2 regions of the Candidatus Thiodictyon syntrophicum genome follow, and region 1 is predicted to be linked to the other one. Evidence: riboswitches for the same ligand, from Rfam matches in the RefSeq annotation. Region 1 holds a riboswitch; the other holds the start of a gene.

Region 1 (5,909 bases):
GACGGTGGTCGTGTTGGGACCCTCAGGCTGCGGCAAGACCACACTGTTGCGGCTCATCGCGGGACTGGATGGGCCGGACGCCGGGGCGATCGACATCGAAGGCACGCGCGTCAGCTCGCCCGGACGGCTGGTCGCGCCCCACCGGCGACAGTTGAGTATGATCTTTCAGGACCTGGCCTTGTGGCCCCACCTGAGCGCCTTCGGGAACGTTGCCTTCGGACTGCGGGGTAACGGGCAGTCGCGGAACGCGGTTCGCGCCACGGTCGAGGAGTCTTTGCGCCGGGTGTCTCTGTTCGAGCAGCGTGAGCGCCATCCCCACCAGCTCTCGGGTGGCGAGCGCCAGCGTCTGGCGATTGCGCGGGCGCTGGCCGGCAGTCCGCGGTACCTGTTGATGGACGAACCGTTCAGCAGTCTCGATCCCTTGTTGAAGCGGCAGATGATCGCGCTCTTGAAGGAGTTTCGGGCGAGCCTTGGGCTGGGTGTACTCTACGTGACGCATAACCTGGACGAGGCGCTGGCGCTCGGGGATCGAATCCTTCTCATGAGCGGGGGCCGCGTGGCCGGATCATTGAACCGGGGGCAAGTCGCCTCTCTTACTCAGTCGGACTTACTCGAATGGTACGAAGCCTGCGTGGTTGGCCAAGCGGATTGCTGAGCTTGTGGCTGTTGGCTTGCTGCGCCGCCGCCGAACCGGCCGGCGGGGAGGGCCAGGTCTACTCCACCTGGGATGTTTTCGAGCCCGACAAATGCGCGTCCATCTGGCTGATCAAACGCCACATCGATCCCGGCGCCGTCTTCCGCTTCTACCCGCGCGGCGAAACCATCGCGTCGGGGATCGCGTTCGACACGCCCGATGCCACATTCCGCCGCTACCACGACAGTTCGACCTTTGAAACACTGCTCAAGCACTACCGACTCGAGGGCCCGGGGTTGGCCCATCTGGGGCGGTTGATCCACGACATCGAGGTGAACGTGTGGGAGCGCAAGGCGCTCGCGGCCACCCGAGAGATCCAGGATGAGTTGCAGCAGTTACTCGCGGGCAGTGACGCGGCGCGATTGGTCGGTGTGTGTCTGGAGTATTTCGATCATTATTATGTTCGTCACCCAGCCCCCTAAGAACCTCCCGCTGCTGCCGCGCGGCCGGGTCGCGATCATAACTCAGGCCATGCGCCCTTGCGGCAACCCGTCGCGGCCGGGGACCGTTCCTACGGTAGGAGCGGCCCCCGGGCCGCGACGGCTATCCATTGCTCGAACCACGCGGTCAATGCGCGGGGCTCGGCCAGACCGGCGAGTTGGCGATTCGTACGTCAGATAAGACGCACGTCAAGCGATGCGACGAGCGCACGGCCGCAGAGCGCCCGCCCCGTCACCTCAAGGATCAATCTAACACCAGACTGACCACCCCATCCGCCAGCTTGGGCTCGAACCAGGTGCACTTGGGCGGCATGACGGCACCCGCCTCGGCCAGGGCCAGCAGGTCGACAAGGGCGGTCGGGTGGAGCGAGAACCCCAGGCGCCAGGCCCCGCCGTCCACCTGCTGCATGAGCCCGGGGAGACCCCGGATGCCGCCGACGAAACCGATCCGGGGGTCCTGGCGGGGGTCCGCGATGCCGAGCAGCGGGGCCAGGACCTGGTCCTGAAGCAGGCGCACGTCCAGGCGTGCTGCCGGGTCCAGCCGCAGTTCGGCCGACCGGGTGCAATCGGGATTCAAGGTCAGCCGGTACCAGGCGCGGTCCAGGTAGAGACCGAATTCACCGCGCCGGCCGGGCATGACCGGCGCGGCACTCGGCACCAGCGCGCCGCACTCCCCCAGCCGGCGCAGGAAGGTTGCGGCGTCCCCGCCCTGGAGGTTGCGCACCAACCGGTTGACGGCCAGCACCCGCGGTTGATCGGCCGGGAAGCTGACCGCCAGGAAGCGGTTGTTCGCCTCGGCCCCGGGGTGGTCCGGATTGGCCGCCTGGCGGGCCGCGCCGATGCGCGCCGCGGCGGCGGTGCGGTGGTGACCGTCGGCGATATAGAGCCGCTTCTGGGCCTCGAAACCGGCCGTGAGTCGCTCGATCGCCCCCTGGTCCGAGACGACCCAGATCTGATGCCGCACCCCATCCCAGGTCCCGTCCGCGATGGTGCTGTCGAGCGCCGGGGTCGTGCGGGCGACCGCGGCCAGGGTGTCGTCGATGGCCGGACTGGGGTTGTGGATCAGGTAGGCCGGGCCGGTCTGGGCGCCGAGCGCCGCGATCTGCCGCACCCGGTCGTCTTCCTTGTCGGCGAGGGTGACCTCGTGGCGCCTGATCCGCCCGGCCCCGTAGGCGGCGAGCGAGGCCGCGACGACCAGCCCGGTCTGGATCTGATCGCCGCGGCTCAACCGGTAGCAGTAGTAGCAGGGTTGCCGATCGCGCACCAGCAGACCAGCCTCGCGCATCCGCGCGAACTGGTCAGCAGCCTGGGCATAGGCCGCCGGGCTATGGGGGTCGACGCCGGGCGCCAGGTCGATCTCCGGGCGCGACAGGTGCAGGAAGCTCCAGGGGCGCTCGGCCGCGAGTCCCAGCGCCTCGGCCCGGTCCAGCACATCGTAGGGTGGAGCGAGGACTTCGGCGGCACGACCGGGGGCCGGGCGCAGGCCGGCGAAGGGGGCGATCAGGGGCATGGCAGGGGGTTCGCTCGGGGTCATAGCGGTCACTATACCTACCCGGCGGCGGTGTTGGGGCGCGGCCGGTCCAAGCTTTCGTTGTCGTTGTCGTAATCGAACAATCCGATCACGACAACGACAACGACAACGACAACGACCAGGACAGCGTACCCGGGATCTCGGTCACCACATCAGTTCTGAGCGCACCCAGGGGCACCGCACACCTTGCCCGGCGCCACCCGGGCAGCGTAGACTTCAGTCCGCTTCAGGTGTCCCGCTGGCCTTCGCGCCCCAAGGGATGAAACGGGAAGCCGGTGCCCACCCCGCTCGCACGGTGTGCCATCCCGGCGCTGCCCCCGCAACGGTAGACGAGTTGCGGCGGATCCTATCCGGTGCCCCCGGGTAGCCAGCCACTGCGTGACCACGCGGGAAGGCGATCCGCCCGGTGCCTGCTCGCTCGCAGGCCGCTCGTGAGCCCGGAGACCGGCCTCAAGCGGTCACCCACGCGGTGATCGATCCGGCATTGCGGTGGGCAATTGCACGGTGCCCGCGAGGCGCGCACGCGCGCTTTGCGTCCGCGCCTGTCTCTGCCCCCGCCCGCCGCCGTCTGCAATCCGGTGGGTTTTTCATGTCAGTCTCGTGCCCGGCACTCTTCATCGCCGCCCCCGCCTCCGGTCAGGGCAAGACCACCGTCACGGCCGGACTCGCCCGGCTCCAGCGCCGGCTCGGGCGCCGGGTGCGGGTCTTCAAGACCGGACCGGACTTCCTGGACCCCATGATCCTCGCGCGCGCCGCCGGGGCCCCGGTCTATAACTTGGACCTGTGGATGGGCGGCGAGGACCACTGCCGGGACCTGCTGCACCGCGCCGCGCGCGCGGTCGACCTGATCCTGGTCGAAGGTGTCATGGGTCTCTATGACGGCGAACCCAGCGGGGCGGATCTCGCCGCCCGCTTCGAGCTGCCGCTCCTGTGTGTGATCGATGCCGCCGCCATGGCCCAGACCTTCGCCGCCCTGGCCTTCGGGTTGACCCGTTTTCGCCCGGGGCTCACCACCGCCGGGGTCCTGGCCAACCGGGTCGGCGGCGCCGGTCATGCGGCGACACTGACCGCGAAGCTGCCGGCGGACCTCCCCTTCCTGGGCACCCTGCCACGGGACCCGGGGCTGGAGTTGCCCCACCGTCACCTGGGACTCTGGCAGGCCGACGAGGTGGCGGACCTGGACGCGCGGCTGGAACGGATCGCCGACGCACTGGCCCGGTCCGCGCTTGCTGACCTGCCCGCCCCCGTCGCCTTCCGCCCGGCGGCAGACCCGCCGCCGCCCGCCCGCACACTCGCGGGCCGGCGCATCGCCGTGGCCCGGGACCTGGCCTTTTCCTTTCTGTATCAGGCCAATCTGGATACGCTGGAGGCCGCGGGGGCGCACCTTTGCTTCTTCTCGCCCCTGGCGGACGCGGCGCTGCCCGCCTGCGATGCGCTCTATCTGCCGGGCGGCTACCCGGAACTGTATCTGGACCGGCTCGCCGCCAATGGGGCCATGAAGGCCGCCATTCGGGCCCATCAGGCGGCGGGGCGCCCACTGTTGGCCGAGTGCGGCGGACTCCTGTATCTGCTGGACACCCTGGCCGCCGTGGAGGGCGACCCGGCCCCCATGGTCGGCCTCCTGCCGGGCCAGGCGCGGATGCAGCCGCGGCTGGCCAACCTGGGGCTCCAGGGGGTCAGCCTGCCGGAGGGTCAACTGCGCGGTCATACCTTCCACCACTCGCACGCGCAGATCGCACTGGAACCCATCGCCCGCTCCCGGGCCCTGCGCGAACACGGCGCCCCGGAGTCGGTCTATCGGCTGGGCCGACTCACCGCGTCCTATCTGCACCTCTATTTCCCTTCCAACCCGAGCGCCGCCACCCGGCTGTTTCTACCATGAGCCACCGATATCCCGACCCCGAGGTCGCCGCGGTCTACCGCGCCATCTACGAGCGGCGCGACATGCGTCACTTCAAGCCCGACCCGGTCGACGAGGCCGTGCTCGCCCGCCTGCTCGCGGCCGCCCATCAGGCCCCGAGCGTAGGCTATATGCAGCCCTGGCGCTTCATCCGCGTCCAGGACCCGCAGCTGCGCCTGGCCATCCATGCCCTGACCCGCGAGGAGCAGGGACGGACGGCGCAGGCCTGCGGGGAGCGCGCCGAGCTGGTCCGCGGCCTGAAGCTGGAGGGCATCCTGGAGTGCGGCGAGTTGCTGGTCGTGGCCCTGCCCGAGGGGCGCGAGGCCTATGTGGTCGGCCGCCGCACCATGCCCGAAATGGACCTGTGCTCGGCCGCCTGCGCCATCCAGAACCTATGGCTGGCTGCCCGCGCCGAGGGGCTGGGGATGGGCTGGGTGTCGATCTATGACCCGGTCCGGCTCGATCAATTGCTGGGGCTGCCCGCGGGCGCCCGCACCATCGCCGTGCTCTGCCTGGGGCATGTGGACGCCTTTTATCCGGAACCGATGTTGGAGACCCTGGGCTGGGACCGGCGCCGGCCCATGGCGGACCTGGTGTACCAGGACACCTGGGGCCGGGCGGTGCCGACGCCATGAGCGATCAGCCTGGGCCTGACCGGACCTTGACCTATCGGCCAAGAAGAAGAATTTCTCTCACGGAGACACGGAGACACAAAGTAGGAAATGCTTGATGTACAACCATCGACGACCACGACGAGGCTCCATCCCGTGGACTTGTCGCCAGCCCTGTATGTTCCGGGTCTGCGTGTCTGCGTGAGAGGATTCCGGAGCTATGGGTAACGACATGGGTCCGGGTACCTTGCTGCCCCACGGCGGGCGGCTGCGGGCCGCCGCCGCGCGCTACCGGATACCGCTCGCCGACTGGCTGGACCTCTCCACCGGCATCAACCCCCGGGGCTGGCCGGTCCCGCCGGTGCCGGACCTCTGGCAGCGCCTGCCGGAGGAGGACGACGACCTGGAGCAGGCGGCGGCGCGCTACTACGGCACCGACTGGACTGGCGGGGCCGGCGCACTGTTGCCGGTGGCCGGCTCCCAGGCCGCGATCCAGGCCCTGCCGCGGCTGCGCCCGCCCGGACGGGTCGGCGTGATCGCACCCGGCTACGGCGAACACGCCCACGCCTGGCGGCGGACCGGACACGCGGTGCAACTGCTGCCGGTGGCGATGATCGAGGCCGCCCTCCCCGACCTGGGCGTGCTGGTGCTGATCCATCCGAACAACCCGACCGGGGCGCGCTTTGCGCGCGCGGACCTGCTGCGCTGGCGCCGGGTGCTCGCCCAGCGCGGC
Region 2 (5,909 bases), on a different replicon from region 1:
GACCGCGAAGGAGATCTGGGCGATGCTGAATCTGGTAACCCCTATCCAAGAAACGATGGCCTATCAGTCCATCTTTGCCGAGGGCAAGACCGAGGGCAAGACCGAGGGGAAGACGGAGGGCAAGGCCGAGGGCAAGGCCGACACCCTCAAGCGTCAACTGACCCGCCGTTTCGGCACCTTGCCTGACTGGACCCTGCGGCGCATCGAGGCGGCCCCGGTCGCGCAATTGGACCTGTGGCTCGACGGCATCTTCGACGCGGGCAGCGCGGAGGACCTGATCGGGCGGGAGGGCGGGCAATAGCAAGGATCGCCGCCCGAGCCCAAGGCGCAGCGGTTGCGCTTGCGTTGGGGTGCCGCCGCGGCGCACCCGGGTATCAGTCCGCCGCGTCGAGCAAGGCGGCGAGGCCGACCGGTGGCACGCCCCCGGAAAACAAGGCCGACCAGGCCGGTGCCGCCGCGATGGGGGCGGGCAGGACTTCAAGGCCGAGCCCGACGACGGCGCCGATGAGCGGCCTCAGGTCCTCGCCGCGATGCTGATTGAAGACGACCCGGGTGCGGGGTGCCGCGGCACCGGCGCGCAGATCGGCGAGGATCTGCGCCACGTCCTCCAACGCCCACAGGTCCGGCATGGCGGGGCGCACCGGGATGATCAGTCGATCGGCGCCGATGAGGGTGTCCATGGTCGCGGTCGTAATGGTCGGGGGACAGTCGAGCACCAGGTGGTCGAAACCTGGCATCCGGTCGGCGAGGTTGCGCCAGATCGCGGCGCCGCACGCGCCGCGCACGACCAGGCCCCAGCGCGCGGCAAAGCGCTCACCCCAGGCGGTGGCGGTGCCCTGGGGATCGGTGTCGATCAGCAGGACCCGGTGGCCGTCCATGGCCAGACGGACGGCATAGGCAATGGCGAGCGTGGTCTTGCCGGTGCCGCCCTTTTGATGCCAGAAAACGGTCCGCCGTGGGCCGGGCGCCGGTGCCCTCACTGGCCGGCCGGCGGGGACCCGGCAGGGTGAATTGCCGGGCCGTCGGCGCTCGACTGGCCCGGCGCTGTCGGCGGTAATGCCTCGAATTGGATCAAGGTCATGGCAGTCTCCTGGTTATCGCTCGAAGCGCGGGTGCGCTGCGGTCAGATCAAAGCCCCACTGGCCCGTGGCGGTGGCGAATTGGGCGCGCCGGCGTTGGGTGGCCGGAAAGGCCCCGAACAGCCGCTCCCCGTCCTTGAGGGCAAGAGGTCGTTGCATGGTAGGATACCCGGTGTCCCATTGGTGTGGTTGGCGACTTGGGCAAATGGCGCTGGCGCGTGCGCTTCGCTGCGGGGGCAAGGTTCACCACAGGGCATCCAGGGCCAGGAGATAGCGGCTGCCGCCCCCGGGTGGCGGCACCGGTGAGCGGTGGACAGCCCCGCGACCGGCGTTGCCCTGCCAGAGGCTTCCCTTGAGCAAGACCAGCGCGAAGGCGGGTGCGCGGCCGATAGCGGACGCATCCGCCGGGGCTGCAAAGGACCGCGCGGCGCCGGGCCGCGGATGCGGTTGCGGGTCCTCGCCTTCAGCCTCCAACCACTCGGTACCGGGTCCGCGATAGGTGCAGACCAGTCGGATACCCGTGTGGTCGCGGTGGAAACCCGGGCACATGGCCCCATTGAGGGACTCGAAACGCAGCCCCAGACGCTCGCAGCCCAGGAGCTCCCGGTAGACCTCGCACAGGTGCCGGATGTCCGCAAGCAGGGCCTCGCGCCCAGGCAGATCGGGCCAGGTCGGGGCGGCCGGACCGATCCCGACGAGGCTCCGGGCGTGGTCCAAGACCCGCCGGAATCCGAGTCGCCTGGAATCCGCCGAATCCAGATAGGCCGCGATCTGCGGGTCAGGCGGGCGGGGATGGAGCAGGATCTGGACCTCCGGCTCGAAGACCGCGACCAGGTCCGCCAAGCCCTCGGCCCAATAGACGGTCCCGACGCCGACGGCTGGCGGTGCAAGTGTGCGGGCGGCGGTCATCATCCCCTCAGCCGTCCAGGCAAAACAGCACCCGGGTCTCCCCGGTGTCGAGGATAGGCGGCGAGCGATGCACCAGCCCCAGCCCTTGGTTGCCAGGGAAGAGCTCGCCCTTCATCAGCCCAACCCAGCCAGCCTCCATCCGCGCCGGGTGCCCGTGGCGGAGGATAGACTCATTGGGCAGATGACCCATCAGGGCCTCCCGGTCCACCTGGCCGTCGTCGAGCCATTCGGTGCCCGGTCCCCGATAGGTGCAGATGAGGCGCAGACGGGTACGGTCGACATGGAAGCGGCGGCAGGCGTCATCGTTGACGACCTCCAGTCGGAGCTTCACCGGCCAGTCCGGAGCCAGACGCAGGAAGCGCTCGAGCAGGTCCAGGAGATCGGCCGTCCAGGCGGGCAGATCCAAGGCGTCCAGGCCATGGTCCGCGAGCAGGGCGGCGACGGCCCGCCGCCGTGCGTCCCAGTCCGCCGCGGGTGCCAGGCGGGCGCGTGCGGACTGGGCAGCGAGCCGGGGCAGGCGCGCAAGCTCAGCAACGAGCTCAGGATCGAGGTTGCGTCGCCACAGGGCCAGGTTCCGGGCCGGGTCCTGGATCCCGGTCAGCGCGGTCGGCTCGCGACCGGGCGGCGACCCCGGCGGGGTGGTCCCCTTATGGGCCAAGGGCAGGGTGTGGGTGTGGGTCTGCATCTGCTGCTCCGGGAACACGCGCGCTGATTGGACGCTTGGCGAGACTTGACGCAACGACGCTGACGGCGCGTTCATCCGGCCGCCGCCGCATCGCACCCGGCGCAGACCCCGTACAGCGTGATGTCGTGCCGCTGGACGCGGAAATTGTGAGGAACCAGGGCATCGAGTCCCTGCACACAGCCGGGCAGGTCGAAGACCTGCCGACACTGTTCACACACGGCATGGTGGTGATGCCCGCGGTCGGCCGGTTCGTAGCAGGGGGGGTTGCCCGGAATCTCGACCTGCAGGACCTCATTACGCGCCATGAAGGTCTTCAGGGCGCGGTACACCGTTGCCAACCCGATCCCCGCGCTGTCGTGATTCGCCCCCGCCCGAATTTCCTGCGCCGTCAGGGGGCGGTCCGCCCGCCGCAAGGTGTTCAGAATCGCCTCGCGTTGCCGCGTGGAGTAGCTCATGCCGTGCCCCCGTTGACCACAACTGAGAATAGAGTATCATGTCTCACAAGTGAGAAGCGAGTCTCATAAGATCGCACGCCGCCGCCAGCGGGGACGGCTAGCGACGGCGGCCTGGAACGGATTCCTCGTTTCGCTTGTCGCCCCTGCCTTGCCTGGCGTATCCTTTTTAGCCTGCTTTGGGTGTCCCGCGGTGCGACCGTGCCGCGGGGTGAAACGGGAAGTCCGGTGACCGCGGGCGCGATTGCGCGACCGCACACTCCGGCGCAGCCCCCGCTGCTGTAAGCCTGACGGGATCGCCACATGCCACTGCGCGGCACGCGCGGGAAGGCGGCGTCACCCCGGATGAGGGCGAGCCAGAAGACCGGCCCAAGGCGTGAACTGGTGTGAGCCCCGGGGTGGGGCTTGAGCCTATGGGGCCCTCCGCACACCGCCGACGTGGTGCCGGCCGCCCTATTAGCCGCGGCTTTCGTCGCCGGCGGGCCCGTTGTCGGGCGCGCCGGCAGGCACATCGGCCACCCCTGACTTACGCCTCGTGTTGCCTACTCTACGAGGTCTGTCGCTATGCATATCGAACCTGGATTTCTGCCGGCCGCTAAGGTCGCCGTCGCCAACCTGGCCGCCGTTGGCGTGCTCTCCGCCTACCTGCCGTCTTTGATCAAGCAGCCGACGCTGATCCTGCGGACCCTGCTCGCAGCGCTGTTCTTCTCGCTCTTCATGCAGTCGTTCCACATGCCGGTCGGCCCATCGGAACTGCACTTCGTGGGTGCAATGCCGATGTATCTCATCCTCGGCTTCATCCCCACCCTGTTTGGCTTCGGTCTGGGTCTGCTGTTGCAGGGGCTGTTGTTTGAGCCGGCCGATCTGATCAACTTGGGTGTGAATACCCTGTCCCTCGTGATTCCGTTGATGGCGGTGCATTACACGCTGGGCCAGCGTTTCAGTCGGCTCACTATCGCAACCATCCTCAAGTTGGATGGGGTCTATTACGCCGGGGTCACACTGATGGTCGGCTTCTGGCTCCTCCAGGGTGAGTCGACGCCGCTCGCTGATTGGGCGCTCTTCGCCTCCTCCTATCTCGTCATTGTGATGTTCGAGCCGCTGGTCACCTGGTCCCTGGTCACGGTCATTCGCCCCTATGCCGAACGCCCGTTGCTGCGCCACTGCGTCGACCTGCCCGCCCCAGCCTGACCCAAGGGTCGCGTGTGGTTCGTCGGCGCCGGGCGCGGCGACCGGGACCTGATCACGGTCAAGGGGCATCGACTGCCGGAGCCGCGACAGTCGCGGACCCAGGGTCAAGCCCAATGCCATTAAGTTAAGCCATTCTGGCTCCCACGCTCCTGCGCTCCACCTTATACAGAAGTCCGTAAGTATCTGTTTTTACGAGCTTCGTCACGCGTACCAAAAAATGCCGTCACATCATAAAATCATAGACTTACGTTGAGCCGGTGACACTTGTGTATAACGAAGAGCGCTCCTGCGTGGGAGCAAGTGCGGGCGCTCCGCGTCCAGCGCCAAGACCGGACGCGGAGCGCCCGCCCGGCATTCCCACGCGGAGCGTGGGAACGACAGGCCGCACCGTCGGCGCTTGACTTAATGGCATTGGGGTCAAGCCCCCGGCCCGGCCGCGCGCCCGGGCCCCTTGCGGAAGCCGCAAGGGGTAACACAAATTTTGCTTTCGTGTTATCTTCGCCCTCGGCGCTTCGGCTCGCCCCCGCGAGGGCGGTCGGTGCCGGCAACCCTTCAGGCACCGGACGACGAATCCACGCATATGTACGACTGCAACTCAGCCCGCCGATACCCGGCATCTCTCATGGCCCTGGCGCTCGCCGTGACCGCGACCGGCGGCGCCCGCGCTTACGACGTCAACGACAAGCTCACCATCGGGGGCCTTCTGGCGGGGGCCTTCCAGTGCCAACAGGTTTCAGGCTTCGCGGACTCGGAGAACCTGTGCCGGGGCGCCATGGCCTTCCAGCCGGAACTGTTCTACAACCCGACCGAGCAGGACCAGTTCTTCGTCAAGTTCGGATTCGCGGCCGGCAACGGACTCGACGAAAACTCCCCCTTCGTCCTCGCGCCCTGGTCGGCGGACCTGGAGGACGGCGTGAAGGACATCAACGGGCGCGACCGCAGCTATCTCCTGGAGGCCTGGTACGCCCACACCTTCAAGATCGCCGCGGATAACACCATCCAGCTCACCGGCGGCATCATCGACCCGGCCTTCTATGTCAACGAGAACGCCTACGCCAACAGCGAATATACCCAGTTCATGAACGAGGCCTTCGTCAATGCCCGCAACGCCTTTCTGCCCGCCTACGATGGCGGCGGCGTCCTGGTGTGGAAGTTCCGGGACTGGACCTTCAGCGGCATCGGCATGAACGTGGGCGAGAACGACGACGGCAACAACTACAACTACTATGCCGCCGAGGCCGACTATCGCTTGACGACCGCCCTGGGCGAGGGCAACTACCGGGTCATGTATTCCGGCACCTCGCGGGCCTTCCTGGACCCCCAGGGAGAACAACGCGAAAAGAGGGCCGGTTGGGTGCTGTCCTTCGACCAGGCGTTCGGCCCCGTGGTCGGCGTCTTCTTGCGGATGGGCTGGCAAAGCGATGACGCCTTGATCGACCTCCAGAGCGAATACTCCGGCGGCTTCAACTTCAAGGGGTCCGCGTGGGGCCGGGCGGCGGACAACATCGGCATCGCCTTTGCTTATCTGGAGGGACCCAATTGGAGTCCCGCGGTCGAGGGCGCGATCGTCGAGCCGCCCGATCCGCAGGTGGT

The links. A riboswitch is a leader RNA that binds a small molecule or an ion and turns the genes downstream of it on or off. The one in region 1 is predicted to bind cobalamin.
Region 2: it holds a riboswitch for cobalamin, as region 1 does, so the genes downstream of both, THSYN_RS19145 (energy-coupling factor ABC transporter permease) here and THSYN_RS32310 (cobyrinate a,c-diamide synthase) in region 1, are expected to answer to the same signal.

What each region holds. Positions count from the first base shown of each region.
Region 1 covers NZ_CP020372.1:246,072-251,980, forward strand. Annotated here, with positions in the region: gene THSYN_RS32295 (ABC transporter ATP-binding protein) at 1-655, shown strand, start outside; gene THSYN_RS32300 (chromate resistance protein ChrB domain-containing protein) at 658-1,116, shown strand; gene THSYN_RS32305 (DUF1015 domain-containing protein) at 1,379-2,668, opposite strand; cobalamin riboswitch at 2,877-3,132, shown strand; gene THSYN_RS32310 (cobyrinate a,c-diamide synthase) at 3,255-4,547, shown strand; gene bluB (5,6-dimethylbenzimidazole synthase) at 4,544-5,200, shown strand; gene cobD (threonine-phosphate decarboxylase CobD) at 5,397-5,909, shown strand, end outside.
Region 2 covers NZ_CP020370.1:4,561,259-4,567,167, reverse strand. Annotated here, with positions in the region: gene THSYN_RS19170 (DUF2887 domain-containing protein) at 1-301, shown strand, start outside; gene THSYN_RS19165 (ParA family protein) at 375-980, opposite strand; gene THSYN_RS34125 (hypothetical protein) at 1,095-1,238, opposite strand; gene THSYN_RS19160 (DUF1826 domain-containing protein) at 1,323-1,991, opposite strand; gene THSYN_RS19155 (DUF1826 domain-containing protein) at 1,996-2,673, opposite strand; gene THSYN_RS19150 (Fur family transcriptional regulator) at 2,745-3,128, opposite strand; cobalamin riboswitch at 3,290-3,512, shown strand; gene THSYN_RS19145 (energy-coupling factor ABC transporter permease) at 3,690-4,316, shown strand; gene THSYN_RS19140 (carbohydrate porin) at 4,939-5,909, shown strand, end outside.